Regions from separate parts of the Kitasatospora sp. NPDC127067 genome, predicted to be linked through region 2. Evidence: predicted binding sites of a transcription regulator. Region 2 holds the regulator's gene; the other holds the start of a gene.
The links. Region 2 encodes HrcA, which represses chaperone genes, less so after heat shock. Its sites were predicted from a motif close to TTNGCACTCNGNNNNNCNGAGTGCNAA; they were not measured.

Region 1 (7,640 bases), on a different contig from region 2:
CACCGCCACCGAGGCCAGCACCAGGCCGCCCGTGCGCCAGGTCGCCCGGGGCAGCAGGTCGGTCGGCGCCGCGACCAGCAGCAGCGCGGCCCCGACGAACGGCAGCGTGGCCATCCCGATGTAGCCGCTCCACCACAGGTCGAAGCGGGGGTACAGCGCGGCGTCCGCCAGGTCGTGCCACACGGCACCCCCCAGCTCGTACAGCGCCGACGCGCCCAGGATCAGCGCGCTGCCCCGCACCGCCGCCCACCGTCCCAGGAGGGCCGCCACCACCAGCAGCGCGGCGGCCACCGGCGGGCAGAACATGGCGAACCGGGTCCCGAACGAGTCGTCCCAGGCGAACCGGTTGGCGACCCGGTCCGCCGTGGTCAGCCAGGCCGCCAACGCCGCCCCGGCCACCGCCCCGGCGAGCATCGGCGCGAGCAGCGCCAGCAACCGCCCGGCCGGCGAGGCCCCGGTCAGTCCGAGCCGCACCCGCAGCCCGTACACCGCCAGGCCGAGGACCTCCCGGGCGACCGCCAGCCGGCCGCCGGCCGCGGTCGTGTCGGCGAACACCTCGGCCAGTTCCTCGCCGCGCTCGCGGCGGTACCGCTCCGGGTAGAGCTGGAGCGCGGCCCGCAGCACCGCCGAGGGCGCCGCGCCGATCGCCGGCGTGCTCATGAGAGGCCTCCCCCCGCCGCGGGCCGCCCCTGCGACCCGGCCTTGCCCGGCAGCATCGACCGGATCCTGCTGAGCCGGCGCTCGGCCTCGGTGGCCACCGCCCGCAGCCGCTCCGCCTCGGCGGCCAGCGCGTCCCGGCCGGCCCCGGTCAGCGCGTAGCTGCGCCGGGCGCGGCCGTCCACCACCTCCTCGGCGGCGACCTCGATCAGGCCCTGGCCCAGCAGCCGGTCGAGCGCCCCGTAGAGCGTGCCGGTGCGCATCCTGACCCGGCCGTCGGAGATCGCGGCGATCTCCTGGATGAGCGCGTAGCCGTGCCGCGGGGCGTCGGCCAGCGCGGTGAGCAGCAGCAGCGTGGGCTCCTGCATGGAGCGTTCAGTCATACGACTACATATATCGTCAACCTACCTATAGGTCCAGCGCCCGGCCGGGCCGCCACAATGGTCGCCATGCCGACCACCGCGCACGACCCGTCCGCCGCCGGGCACCGACCGTCCACCCCCGGGCACCGGCCGCTCGGCGAAGGCCCGCTCACCGAAGGCCCGCTCGGCGAAGGCCTGCTCGCCGCCTGGACCGCCCTGCTGCACCGCTGCGGGGCCGCCGTCGAGCCCGAACCGTACGGCCGGGAGCTGCTGCGCCGCTGGTCGGAGCCGCAGCGCCGCTACCACACCGTCACCCACCTGCACGCCGTGCTGGAACACGTCGACGAGCTGGCCGGGCACGCCGACGACCCGGAGGCCGTCCGGCTCGCGGCCTGGTTCCACGACGCCGTCTACCGCCCCGACCGCACCGAGAACGAGGAGCGCAGCGCCGCCCTGGCCGTCCGCGCGCTGACCGCCGCCGGACTGCCCGCCGAGCGGGTCGCCGAGGTCGAGCGCCTGGTGCTGCTCACCGTCGGCCACGACCCGGCGCCCGGCGACCGCAACGGCGAGGTGCTCTGCGACGCGGACCTCGCCGTCCTCGGCGGCAGCCCCGAGGCGTACGCGGCGTACGCGGCCGCCGTCCGCGAGGAGTACGGCTTCGTCCCCGCGCCGGACTTCTCGGCCGGCCGGGCCGCCGTCCTGCGCCACCTGCTCGCCCTGCCCGCGCTCTACCGCACCCCCGCCGCCCGCGAGCGCTTCACGGCCGCCGCGCGGACCAATCTGACGGCCGAACTCGGCGCCCTCTGACGCCCGTCAGCCCCGCCGCGCGAGCACCCGGTCCGCGGCGGCCATTCCCGCCAGCACCGCGGGCAGGCGACCCACCACGGCCCACCACGCGTCCTGGCCGGCCCCCGACAGCTCCACCGCGGCCCACCACAGCCCGAGCCCGCAGCACCCGCCCACCGCACCCCACACCCAGCGCCTCATGCCGCCACCGTACGCACGGGTCTACGCGAGCTTCCCCACGGGTGCCACCACCGCGCCCTGCTTGCCGCACACCCAGTGCGGGTCCGGCCCCAGCTCGGGCTCCACGCCGAGGGCGTGCGGGTCCCCGTCGGCCGCGCAGTCGGCGCACAGCGGCCAGCGCCCGTACGCCTCCAGCAGCGCGTCCTGGACGTCCTGGGCGACCAGCCCGAGCACGTACTCGGTGCCGTCCGGCCACTGCTCCAGCCACCAGCGGCGGTGCGTCACGGCCTGCTCCACCAGCGAGACGACGGCGGCGTCCGCCACGTCCCGCGCGGTGAGGTCGGCCAGGATCAGTGCCCGCGCGTTGTGCAGGGCGGTCTCGATGTCGTCAGCAGCCATCCGTCCATTCTCCGTCGACACGTCCGGAACGCCGAAACGCCCGGAACGCCGAAACGCCGTGTGGGCGGCCCCCCGAAGGGAACCGCCCACACGGACGAGGTCCAACCGATCCGATCGAAGCGATCAGGATCAGAAGTCCATGTCACCGCCCGGCATGCCGCCGCCGGCGGCCGCGGCGGCCTTCTCCGGCTTGTCGGCGATGACGGCCTCGGTGGTGAGGAACAGCGCCGCGATGGAGGCGGCGTTCTGCAGCGCGGAGCGGGTGACCTTGGCCGGGTCGATGATGCCCTCGGCGATCAGGTCGACGTAGGTGTTGGTGGCCGCGTTCAGGCCGTGACCGGCGGGGAGGTTGCGCACCTTCTCCACCACGACGCCACCCTCCAGGCCGGCGTTGGTCGCGATCTGCTTGATCGGGGCCTCCAGCGCGACCTTGACGATGTTGGCACCGGTGGCCTCGTCGCCGTCCAGCTCCAGCTTGTCGAAGGCGACACCGGCCTGCAGCAGGGCGACGCCACCACCGGCGACGATGCCCTCCTCGACGGCGGCCTTGGCGTTGCGGACGGCGTCCTCGATGCGGTGCTTGCGCTCCTTGAGCTCCACCTCGGTGGCCGCGCCGGCCTTGATGACGGCCACGCCGCCGGCCAGCTTGGCGAGGCGCTCCTGGAGCTTCTCGCGGTCGTAGTCCGAGTCGCTGTTCTCGATCTCGGCGCGGATCTGGTTGACGCGGCCCGCGACCTGCTCGCTGTCGCCGCCACCGTCGACGATGGTGGTCTCGTCCTTGGTGATGACCACCTTGCGGGCGGTGCCCAGCAGGTCGATGCCGGCGTTCTCCAGCTTGAGGCCGACCTCCTCGGAGATGACGGTGCCACCGGTGAGGATGGCGATGTCGCCGAGCATGGCCTTGCGGCGGTCACCGAAGCCCGGGGCCTTGACGGCGACGGACTTGAAGGTGCCACGGATCTTGTTCACGACCAGGGTCGACAGGGCCTCGCCCTCGACGTCCTCGGCGATGATGACCAGCGGCTTGCCGCTCTGCATGACCTTCTCCAGCAGCGGGAGCAGGTCCTTGACCGAGCCGATCTTGGAGTTGGCGATGAGGATGTACGGGTCCTCGAACGTCGCCTCCATGCGCTCCAGGTCGGTGGCGAAGTAGGCGGAGATGTAGCCCTTGTCGAAGCGCATGCCCTCGGTGAGCTCAAGCTCCAGACCGAAGGTGTTGCTCTCCTCGACGGTGATGACGCCTTCCTTGCCGACCTTGTCCATGGCCTCGGCGATCAGCTCGCCGATCTGGGTGTCGGCGGCCGAGATGGAGGCGGTGGAGGCGATCTGCTCCTTGGTCTCCACGTCCTTGGCCTGGGCCAGCAGCTGGTCCGAGACGGCGGCGACGGCCTTCTCGATGCCGCGCTTCAGGGCCATCGGGTTGGCGCCGGCGGCGACGTTGCGCAGACCCTCGCGAACCAGGGCCTGGGCGAGCACGGTAGCGGTGGTGGTGCCGTCACCCGCGACGTCGTCCGTCTTCTTGGCGACCTCCTTGACGAGCTCCGCACCGATCTTCTCGTACGGGTCCTCGAGCTCGATCTCCTTGGCGATGGAGACACCGTCGTTGGTGATCGTGGGGGCGCCCCACTTCTTCTCCAGCACGACGTTGCGGCCCTTGGGGCCGAGCGTGACCTTCACCGCGTCGGCGAGCTGGTTCATGCCACGCTCAAGGCCGCGGCGAGCTTCCTCATCAAAGGCGATGATCTTGGCCATCAGAAGTGGTCCTCCGGGACACGGTCGACTGCTCGGACCAAGGGGTGCCCGCGACGGACGGCCCTGGTGCGCGGAGGTCCATTCCCTCCGCTCCCGGGGGCCTCACCGACCCGGTCCGCTGTCACTCTCACACTGTGAGTGCTAACGCCAATGATTAGCACTCCGGGTGGGCGAGTGCAAGCCCAATCGGCAATCCGCGAGCCGCCGCCGGGGCCGCCCGGGAACGCCGACGGGCCCGTGCGACACGAGTCGCACGGGCCCGTCGAGAAGCGAGAGGTCACCAGCCGCAGGGCCGCGCCGAGCTCCTGGGGTCGGAAGGGGTCAGACCGCGGCGCGGACCATGTCCGCCTGCGGGCCCTTCTGTCCCTGAGAGATCTCGAACTCGACCCGCTGGCCCTCCTCGAGGGTGCGGTAGCCGTCCATCTGGATCGCGCTGTAGTGGACGAAGACGTCCGCACCACCGTCGACCGCGATGAAGCCGTAGCCCTTCTCCGCGTTGAACCACTTGACGGTGCCCTGAGCCATTCCGAACTCCCCTAGTGCTGTGCTGGCCCTTCACGCGCCCGCAGGTCGCGGGCCCGGGTTGGTTGAAGGCCGGCCCGGGGAACCCCCCCTGGGCGCAGCCGTGCACGCCGCAACCCTCCGTGCAGGACGCCAGGCGGCTTCCGGCGAGCGGGTGATTGCGTCGACCGCCGCTGAATGTATCCGGATCGACGCCCTCTGCAACAGGGCCAACCACCGGTAATTCCGCCTCGATGTCAAGGGACAGGACGGGCCGAATCGGAATAATCTCGGCATTTCACGCCGGACATAGCGGACGAATTACTCAAATGTCCGCGGGAATTCTGACATCCGCCTGACATGTTTCACGGGCCGGTCCCGCCGGCCGGACGCCCCCGGGCCGAGCACTGCGGGGGCCGAAAGGGAAACCCTGTTCCCAACCGAGCCACACTCTACTCCGACTCGACCGGGAAATATTCCGGCCGGAATGCCAGCGGGGGGGCCCGCCCCACGGGCACCCGCAAACCGGAAGCGCGGGGCCCGCCGGGGGGGGGGGCGGGGGGCGGTGGGGGGGGGGCGCCGCTGCGCCCCCGCCGCGCGGCGGTTGTGAGCCCGTGGGCCGGTCCGGTTCCGAGCGGTCCGGCCCACGGGCAGCCTGGGTGGAGGTCAGCCCTCCAGGGCGGCGCGCGCGTCCACGAAGGCCGCCACGGCGCGCTCGACGTCCTCGGTGGAGTGCGCCGCGGACAGCTGCACCCGGATCCGGGCCTGGCCGTGCGGCACCACCGGGTAGGAGAAGCCGATCACGTACACGCCGCGCTCCAGCAGCAGCTCGGCGAGCCGGCCGGCCTCGGCCGCGTCGCCGATCATCACCGGGGCGATCGGGTGGTCGCCGGGCAGGATCTCGAACCCGGCCTCGGTCATCTTCGTCCGGAACAGCGCGGTGTTGGCCGCGAGCCGCTCGCGCAGCTCGTTGGACTTCTCGACCAGGTCGAGCACCTTGAGCGAGGCGGCCGCGATCACCGGGGCCAGCGAGTTGGAGAACAGGTACGGGCGGGAGCGCTGGCGCAGCAGGGCGACGATCTCCCGGCGGGCGGCCACGTAGCCGCCGGAGGCACCGCCGAGCGCCTTGCCGAGGGTGCCGGTGATGATGTCCACGCGGTCCATCACGCCGTGCAGCTCCGGGGTGCCCCGGCCGCCCGCGCCGACGAAGCCGACGGCGTGCGAGTCGTCCACCATGACCATGGCGTCGTAGCGGTCGGCCAGGTCGCAGATCTCGCGCAGCGGGGCGACGTAGCCGTCCATCGAGAACACGCCGTCGGTGACGATCAGGCGGCGGCGGGCGTCCTGGGTGTCCTGGAGCTGCTTCTCCAGGTCGGCCAGGTCACGGTTGGCGTAGCGGTGGCGGCGGGCCTTGCTGAGCCGGATGCCGTCGATGATGCTGGCGTGGTTCAGCGCGTCGGAGATGACGGCGTCGCGGTCGTCCAGCAGGGTCTCGAAGACACCGCCGTTGGCGTCGAAGCAGGAGGAGTAGAGGATCGTGTCCTCCTGGCCGAGGAAGGCCGAGAGGCGGTCCTCCAGCTCCTTGTGGACGTCCTGGGTGCCGCAGATGAAGCGGACCGAGGCCATTCCGTAGCCCCAGCGGTCCAGGGCGTCCTTGGCCGCGGCGAGCACCTCGGGGTGGTCGGCCAGGCCGAGGTAGTTGTTGGCACAGAAGTTCAGCACCTCGCCCGGGCGGCCGCCGCCGGTCACGGTGACGGCGGCGCTCTGCGGGCTTCCGATCACCCGCTCGGGCTTGAACAGGCCGGCCTCGCGGATCTCGTCCAGGGTGGCGGCGACGTCGGCACGCACGTTGTCGAACACTGCGGTCTCCTAAGCAGTTCGGCGGGAGCAGTTCGGCGGGGCTGGGGCGGGCTCAGGCGGTCCAGTCGAGGATGATCTTGCCGCAGTTGCCGCCCGCGGCGTCGTCGAAGGCGGCCTCGAAGTCGGTGGCGGCGTAGCGGCCGGTGATCACCGGGCTGAGGTCCAGGCCGCCCTCCAGCAGCACGGACATCGCGTACCAGGTCTCGAACATCTCGCGGCCGTAGATGCCCTTGATGGTGATCATCGACGTGACGATCGAGGCCCAGTCCACCGGGAACTGCTCGGCGGGCAGGCCGAGCATGGCGATCTTCCCGCCGTGGGTCATGTTGGCGATCATCGACTGCATCGCCTCGGGACGGCCGGACATCTCCAGGCCGACGTCGAAGCCCTCGCGCAGGCCCAGCTTCTGCTGGCCCTCCTCGATGGTGTGCTCGGAGACGTCGAGCGCCAGCGTCACACCGACCCGGCGGGCCAGGTCGAGGCGGTACGGGGAGACGTCGGTGATCATCACGTTGCGGGCGCCGGCGTGCTTGGCCACGGCGGCGGCCATGATGCCGATCGGGCCGGCGCCGGTGACCAGCACGTCCTCGCCGACCAGCGGGAAGGACAGCGCGGTGTGCACGGCGTTGCCGAACGGGTCGAAGATCGCGGCCACGTCCAGGTCGACCGGCACCCGGTGCACCCAGACGTTGGAGGCGGGCAGGGCCACGTACTCGGCGAAGGCGCCGTCACGGTTGACGCCCAGGCCGACGGTGTTGCGGCACAGGTGGCGGCGGCCGGCCAGGCAGTTGCGGCACTTGCCGCAGACCAGGTGGCCCTCGCCGCTGACCAGGTCGCCGACCGCGATGTCCGCGACGCCGGCGCCGAGCTCGGCGACCTCGCCGACGAACTCGTGGCCCAGCACCAGCGGGGTCCTGATGGTCTGCTGGGCCCAGCCGTCCCACTTGCGGATGTGCAGGTCGGTGCCGCAGATGCCGGTCCGCAGCACCTTGATCAGCACCTCGCCGGGGCCGATCTCGGGCTTCGGGACATCGATCATCCAGAGGCCGGGCTCGGCCTGCTGCTTGACGAGTGCCTTCACGGCAACGGCTCCTGACGTGCGCGGGGACGGCCTTCGGGGGTCGGGCAGGCCGAGGGGCCCGG
Region 2 (7,640 bases):
CCCTCGACCGGGAAGGGGACGATCCGGTCGGCGATGCCGTCCAGGTCCACCCTGGTCACCGGCGCGGCGTCGGCCGCCGCCTCCTCGCCGTCCGCCTTCCGGGCCTTCGGCTCGTCCTCCTCCCCGCCGAGCGGGCGCCCGGCCCGCTGCGGCCCGAACGGGGAGGGCGTGTCGGCGGCCAGCGTGACCAGGTAGGGGCGGCAGCCGTTCGGGAAGGACAGGTCGAAGACGTGCGCGTCGTAGACCGGGTCGAAGTTGCGCACCGACAGGAAGGCCAGGTAGCGCCCGTCCGCGGTGAAGGAGGGCGAGGTGTCCACGAAGCGCGGCTGGGTGACCTCGCCGACCGTCCGGGTGGCCAGGTTGGCCAGCACGATCTGGCGCAGCGAGTGGGGGCCCATCCCGCGCACCGGGCGCGACCAGGCCAGCCAGGCCGAGTCCGGGCTGAAGGCCGGCCCGCCGGCCTCTCCGTCGGCGCTGCGGTCCAGCTCGTGCACGGCGCCGTCGGCCAGCGAGACCAGCAGCACCCGGCCGTCGTGCACGCCGAGCGCGGCCTGCTTGCCGTCCGGGGAGACCACCAGCGAGTTGACCCGGCCGAGCTGCCCGGCGGCCAGCCGGCGGCGCTCGGCGCCGTGCAGGTCGGGGGCGAACTCCAGGGCGTCCTCGCCCTCGGCGTCGGACACCCACAGCACGCCCTGGGCGCCGTCCTCGCCCGGCACCACCCGGACCAGCCGCCCGCGCACGCCCGGGGTCTCGTCCAGCACCCGGGCCGGGCCCTCGCGGTGGGTCAGCCAGTGCACGCTGCCGCGCACCACCACGGCGCTGCCCCGGCCGGTGCGGTCGGGGGCGACGGAGTCCAGCCAGTGCGCGGCGGGCACCGGGCGGGGGCGGCGCCCGGCCCGCGGACCGGCGAGGCGGACGTCCAGCCGGCGCGGCTCGGCGCCGTCCAGGTCGTCCAGCAGCCAGAGGTCGCCGGCCCGGTGGAGGACCACCCGGGTGCCGTCGGTGGTGGCGCCGCGGGCGTAGAAGCCGTCCGGGTCGGCGGTGTGGCGGCGCAGGTCGGTGCCGTCCGGGCCGCTGGACCACAGCTCGCCGACGCCCTCGTGGTCGGACAGGAAGGCGATCCGGCCGTCCCGCCCGCCCGGCCCGGCCACCCACAGCGGGGAGTCCAACTGCCCGTCCAGCTCCGCGTGGACGCGGACGAACTCGTCCCGGCCCAGCCACAGCTTGCCGGCCCGCCCGCCCCGGTACCGCTTCCACCAGGCCGGGTCGCGACCGTTGACGCTGCTCAGCAGCACCCGGTCCCCGCCCGGCTCGAAGGCGAGCCCGCCGACCGGCCCGTACGGCAGCCGCTGCGGCTCGCCGCCGTCCAGCGGCACGGCGTGCGCCCAGGTGCGGCGGAAACTGGCCTCGCCCGCGGCGGTGGCGGCGATCGGGCGGCCGTCGGCGGTCCAGCCGAGCACCCGGGTCTGGTGGCTGCCCCAGTGGGTGAGCCGACGCGACGGGCCGCCGTCCACCGGCACCACGTGCACCTCGGGCGCGCCGTCCCGGGTGGAGGTGAAGGCGAGGTGCCGCCCGTCCGGGGAGAACCTCGGGTGGTGGACCGGCAGGTGGTCCGCCGTCAGCCGCCAGGCCCGGCCGCCGTCCAGCGGGGCGAGCCAGAGGTCGTCCTCGGCGACGAAGGCGACCAGGTCGCCGTGCAGGTGGGGATGGCGCAGGTAGGCGCCCGCCGAGCTGTTCGAGGAGGTGCTCAGGGAGTCCGTCACCCGGCCAGCCTAAGCAGGTGCGCGTACGATCCGCGCCGTTTTTCCCAGACTTCCGGCGCCGCCCGCGGAGGGCTGTTAGGCCCTCCCGGGAACCGCCCCGCAGGCCGCCCCGGCCGCCTGCACGGCCGCCATCACGGCAGCTGTCACGGCCGCCGTCACGACCAGCGGCCGGTGCGCCCGAGCAGCAGCGCGCCGGCGGCCACCCCGGCGGTCGAGGTGCGCAGCACCGAGGAGCCCAGCCGGTACGGCTTGGCGCCCGCCTCGGCGAAGGCGGCCAGCTCCTCCGGGGAGACCCCGCCCTCGGGGCCGACCACCAGCACGATGTCCCCGCCCTCCGGCAGCCCGGCGTGCGCCAGCGGCTCGGCGCCCTCCTCGTGCAGCACGGCGGCGAACGCGGCCCGCGCCAGCACCGGCGCCAGCTGCCGGGTGGTCATCGGCTCGCGGACCTCGGGGAAGCGCAGCCGGCGGGACTGCTTGCCCGCCTCCCGGGCGGTGGCCCGCCACTTGGCGAGCGCCTTGGCGCCGCGCTCGCCCTTCCACTGGGTGATGCAGCGCGAGGCGGACCACGGGACCACCACGTCCACGCCGACCTCGGTCATCGTCTCCACGGCCAGCTCGCCGCGGTCGCCCTTGGGCAGCGCCTGGACGACCACGATCCGCGGCGCGGGCTCCGGCTCCCGGCGCACGGCGGCGACCGTCACGTCGATCGCGTCCTTGCCGAGCACCTCGGCGACCGTGCCGTCCACCCCGAGTCCCAGCCCGTCGGCCAGGGTGACCGCCTCGCCCGGCTCCAGCCGCTTCACCGCGGCCGCGTGCCGCCCCTCCGGGCCGTCCAGGCGCACCACGGCCCCGGGCACGGCGGCGGCGATCCGCTCGGTCTCGACGACGAAGACGGGCGCGGTCATGACGGGGGAACCTCCAGGAGTGGGACGGGAACACGGAAGGGGTGCCGGGATCCCCCGGCACCCCTCCGCGGACGACTACCGGCCGTTGAAGGCGTCCTTCAGGCGGGAGAACAGGCCCTGCTGGCCCGGCGCGAACTGGCCGGACGGCTGCTCCTCGCCGCGCAGCACCGCGAGGCGGCGCAGCAGCTCCTCCTGCTCGGCGTCGAGCTTGGTGGGCGTCTTCACCTCGACGTGCACTATCAGGTCGCCCCGGCCGCCGCCGCGCAGGTGGGTGATGCCCCGGCCGTGCAGCGGGATCGACTGGCCGGACTGGGTGCCGGGCCGGATGTCGACCTCCTCCAGGCCGTCCAGGGTCTGCAGCGGCACCCGGGTGCCGAGCGAGGCCGCCGTCATCGGGATGGTGACGGTGCAGTGCAGGTCGTCCCCGCGCCGCTGGAAGATGGCGTGGGTGGTCTCGGCGATCTCGACGTACAGGTCGCCGGCCGGGCCGCCGCCGGGGCCGACCTCGCCCTCGCCGGCCAGCTGGATCCGGGTGCCGTTGTCGACCCCGGCCGGGATCTTGACGGTCAGGGTGCGGCGGGCGCGCACGCGGCCGTCGCCGGCGCACTCCGGGCACGGGGTCGGCACGACGGTGCCGAAGCCCTGGCACTGCGGGCAGGGGCGGGAGGTCATGACCTGGCCCAGGAAGGACCGGGTGACCTGGGAGACCTCGCCCTTGCCCCGGCACATGTCACAGGTCTGCGCCGAGGTGCCGGGGGCCGCGCCCTCGCCGCTGCAGGTGGTGCAGGTGACGGCGGTGTCGACCTGGAGTTCCTTGGTGGTGCCGAACGCGGCCTCCTCCAGGGTGATCTCCAGCCGGATCATGGCGTCCTGGCCGCGGCGGGTGCGCGAGCGCGGGCCGCGCTGGCCGGCCGCGGCGCCGAAGAAGGCGTCCATGATGTCGGAGAAGCCGAAGCCCGCCGCGCCGGCACCGAAGCCGCCGGCACCGCCGCCGCCCGGGGACAGCGGGTCCCCGCCGAGGTCGTAGACCTGACGCTTCTGCGGGTCGGAGAGCACCTCGTAGGCGGCGTTGATCTCCTTGAACCGCTCCTGCGTCTTCGGGTCCGGGTTGACGTCCGGGTGCAGTTCGCGTGCCAGGCGCCGGAACGCCTTCTTGATCTCGTCCTGCCCCGCATCCCGTCGGACGCCGAGTACCGCGTAGTAGTCCGTGGCCACCAAATGCTCCGCTTGTTCCGCCTGTAGTAGTGCTGCGACTGGACGCCACCGTTAAAAATTTTAACGGTGGCTCTTGCTAGGACTCTGCCAGGATCTGGCCCACGTACCGTGCCACCGCTCGCACCGCCCCCATTGTGCCGGGGTAGTCCATCCGGGTCGGACCGATCACACCCAGTTTCGCCACGCTCTCGTCGCCCGAACCGTAGCCGACCGAAACGATCGAGGTGGAATTCAGCCCTTCATAGGCGTTCTCCCGCCCGATCCGGACCGTCATCGCGGCGTCCGCGGTCTCACCCAGGAGGCGGAGCAGGATGACCTGCTCCTCCAGGGCCTCCAGCACCGGCTGGATGGTGAGCGGGAAGTCGTGCCCGAAGCGGGTCAGGTTGGCCGTGCCGGCCAGCATGATCCGCTCCTCGTTCTGCTCGGCGAGCGTCTCGAACAGGGTCGCCAGGACCGTGCTGACCGTCGGCCGGTCGGCCTGCTCGAACAGCGCCGGCAGCTCCTCCAGCAGCCCCGGGACCTCCGGGAGGCGCCGGCCGGCGGCTCTCGCGTTGATCCGGGCCCGCAGGTCCGCCAGCACCGTCTCGCCGACCGAGCCCGGGCAGTCGACCATCCGCTGCTCGACCCGGCCGGTGTTGGTGATCAGTACCAGCATCACCTTGGCCGGGGCCAGCGCCACCAGCTCGATGTGCCGGACGGTGGAGCGCGTCAGCGAGGGGTACTGCACCACCGCGACCTGCCGGGTCAGCTGGGCGAGCAGCCGCACGGTGCGGGCGACCACGTCGTCCAGGTCGACCGCGCCGTCCAGGAAGTGCCGGATGGCCCGGCGCTCGGGGGCGCTCATCGGCTTGATCTCGGCGAGCTTGTCGACGAAGAGGCGGTACCCCTTGTCGGTCGGGATGCGGCCGGCACTGGTGTGCGGCTGGTGGATGTAGCCCTCCTCCTCCAGCGCCGCCATGTCGTTGCGGACGGTCGCCGGCGAGACCCCGAGGTTGTGCCGTTCCACCAGGGCCTTGGAGCCGACCGGCTCCTCGGTGCCCACGTAGTCCTGCACGATCGCGCGGAGTACGGCGAGCTTGCGTTCGTCCAGCTGGCGGACCTCACCGGCCATGGGGCACGCACCTCCGTCTTCGCACGTTGTCCGACTGTGTCCCTCGCTGCTGCGGGCCGCTCCGAGAGGCCCCCGGTCTTGGCACTCTGAACGTACGAGTGCCAGAACCGTACCTGCCAGTGTAAGGCCCGGGTCCTACGGCAGGAACGGCCCGAGGGGCGTGATCCTCCCCGCAGTTCCGGACACGGCCCGCGGGGCCCCGGCGGTTCGATCCTCCCGGCACCGGGGTGGTGCCGGGAGGCCGTCCGGGTGGCAGCATCGAAAGCGACGGCGAACGGAGGAGCAAGCGATGTCGAGCTCGGGCCAGCACACCCGTTTCGCGCCCGACCGCGGCCTGACCGGCCGCATGGTCGCGACGATGTTCGTGATCGGGTTGCTGTACGTCGGTTTCACCGGCCTGCTGATCGCGCTGCTGCGCGGCGCCTGGCCACTGATCGTCCTGATCTCCGGCGGGCTGTTCGTGGCCCAGTTCTGGTTCAGCGACAAGATCACCGAACGGGCGATGGGCGCCCGCCAGGTGTCCCCGGAACAGTTCCCCCAACTCCACGGCACCGTCGACCGGCTCTGCGCCCTGGCCGACATGCCCAAACCTCGGGTGGCGGTCGCCGACAACGACATGCCGAACGCCTTCGCCACCGGCCGCAACCCGCAGAACGCGGTGATCTGCGTGACCACCGGACTGCTGCGCCGGCTCGAACCGGAGGAGCTGGAGGGAGTCCTCGCGCACGAGCTGTCGCACGTCGCCCACCGGGACGTCGCGGTGATGACGATCGCCGGGTTCCTCGGCGTCCTCGCCGGGGCGATGACCCGGATCGCCGTGTACGGCGGGTTCATGGGCGGCGGGCGCAACAACAACGACCAGAACGCCGCCATCCTGGCGCTGATCATCCCGCTGGTGTCGATCGTCGTCTACGCGATCAGCTTCCTGCTCACCCGGCTGCTCTCCCGCTACCGAGAACTGGCCGCCGACCGGGCCGCCGCCCAGCTCACCGGCCGGCCCAGCGCCCTGGCCTCGGCGCTCACCAAGGTGACCGGGCAGATCGCGGCCATCCCCAGCAAGGACCTGCGCCAGGCGCAGCCGTACAACGCCTTCTACTTCGCCCCCGCGCTGAGCGCCCGGGAGGCCGCCTCGCAGCTGTTCTCCACCCACCCCAGCCTGGAGAAGCGGCTGGAGCAGCTGGCGAGGATCTCCGAGCAGCTCGGCCACTGAACCCGCCGAGCCCCTGACGCGAAAGGACCGCCGTGGGAATCCTGGACACCCTGTTCGGCCGCACCAAGCCCGTCAAGCCCGACCTCGACCAGCTGTTCGGCGTGCCGTCCGCCGCGCTCACCCTGGAGGCCGGGGCCGGGTTCACCCCCACCGGGCTCGGCTCGGTCTGCTTCGCGGCCGTCGAGGGCGCGGCCTTCGTCCAGGTCGAGCAGCAGGTCCGGGCCCTGCTGGACGCCGACACCGAGCGCGGCGGCGTCCCGGTGGAGGCCTCCAAGGACGACTACGGCTACTCCTGGCTGCTCGCCCGGCACCGGCCCGAGGAACTGCCGGAGCTGGTCAACGACCTGCACGCGGTCAACAGCGAGCTGGAGGCGAACGGCTTCGGGCCGCAGCTGCTCTGCTCGCTGGTCGGCTTCCGCGATCCGCAGGGGCGGTCGCTGGCCCTGGTCTACCTCTACAAGCGCGGCACGTTCTACCCCTTCGCCCCGATGCCCGGCGGCGGGGAGAAGCGCAACAGCCCGCTGGAACTGCAGGTCAACGCGATGCTGGGGAACGACCTGCGGCTGGAGAAGGACCTGAGCCGCTGGTTCCCGGTCTGGGGCGCGCCGGGCCTCTGACACACCGTCCGCCGTCCCTATGATCACCCGTATGCGCAGCCGCCAGTACGGACCCGACCTGACCCCGCCGTGGAAGAACCAGCAGCCCGCCCCGGAGGTACCCGCCGAGCGGGACCTGGTGGTCGAGGAGGCGGCGACCGGCTTCTGCGGGGCGGTGGTGCGCTGCGAGAAGACCGCCGAGGGGTTCACCGTCACCCTGGAGGACCGGTTCGGCAAGCACCGGGTGTTCCCGCTGGTGCCGCGCGGCTTCCTGCTGGAGGGCCGGGCGGTCACCCTGGTCCGCCCGGCCGGCCCGGCTCCCGCCCGGACGCCGGGCCGCACCGCCTCCGGCTCCGTCGCCGTCCCGAACGCCCGCGCCCGGGTCGCCCGCGAGTCCCGGATCTACGTCGAGGGCCGGCACGACGCCGAGCTGGTCGAGCGGGTCTGGGGCGACGACCTGCGGATCGAGGGCGTCGTCGTCGAGTACCTGCGCGGCATCGACGACCTGCCCGCGATCGTCGCCGACTTCGCCCCCGGCCCCGGCCGCCGCCTCGGCGTCCTGGTCGACCACCTGCTGCCGGGGACCAAGGAGCACCGCATCGCCGCCCAGGTCACCGGCGACTCGGTGCTGGTCGTCGGCCACCCCTACATCGACATCTGGCAGGCCGTGAAGCCCTCCAGCGTGGGCATCCCCGGCTGGCCCGCCGTCCCGCGGGGCGAGGACTGGAAGGAGGGCACCTGCCGCCGCCTCGGCTGGCCGGTGGACACCCCGGCGGCCTGGAAGCACATCCTGTCGAAGGTGAACAGCTACAAGGACCTGGAGCCCGAACTGCTGGGCCG

Region 1: a site for HrcA is predicted at 4,291-4,317, ahead of groL (chaperonin GroEL). Genes of this name have one in related genera too.

What each region holds. Positions count from the first base shown of each region.
Region 1 is NZ_JBHXEM010000003.1:2,078-9,717, reverse strand. It holds gene ACFWJ4_RS01935 (hypothetical protein) at 1-660, opposite strand, end outside; gene ACFWJ4_RS01930 (PadR family transcriptional regulator) at 657-1,040, opposite strand; gene ACFWJ4_RS01925 (hypothetical protein) at 1,107-1,826, shown strand; gene ACFWJ4_RS01920 (hypothetical protein) at 1,833-2,006, opposite strand; gene ACFWJ4_RS01915 (hypothetical protein) at 2,028-2,384, opposite strand; gene groL (chaperonin GroEL) at 2,514-4,136, opposite strand; gene ACFWJ4_RS01905 (cold-shock protein) at 4,458-4,661, opposite strand; gene ACFWJ4_RS01900 (glycine C-acetyltransferase) at 5,304-6,497, opposite strand; gene tdh (L-threonine 3-dehydrogenase) at 6,550-7,578, opposite strand.
Region 2 is NZ_JBHXEM010000021.1:16,021-23,660, reverse strand. It holds gene ACFWJ4_RS11895 (PDZ domain-containing protein) at 1-1,763, opposite strand, end outside; gene ACFWJ4_RS11890 (16S rRNA (uracil(1498)-N(3))-methyltransferase) at 1,919-2,668, opposite strand; gene dnaJ (molecular chaperone DnaJ) at 2,744-3,883, opposite strand; gene hrcA (heat-inducible transcriptional repressor HrcA) at 3,960-4,994, opposite strand; gene htpX (zinc metalloprotease HtpX) at 5,284-6,204, shown strand; gene ACFWJ4_RS11870 (hypothetical protein) at 6,237-6,821, shown strand; gene ACFWJ4_RS11865 (DUF3097 domain-containing protein) at 6,853-7,640, shown strand, end outside.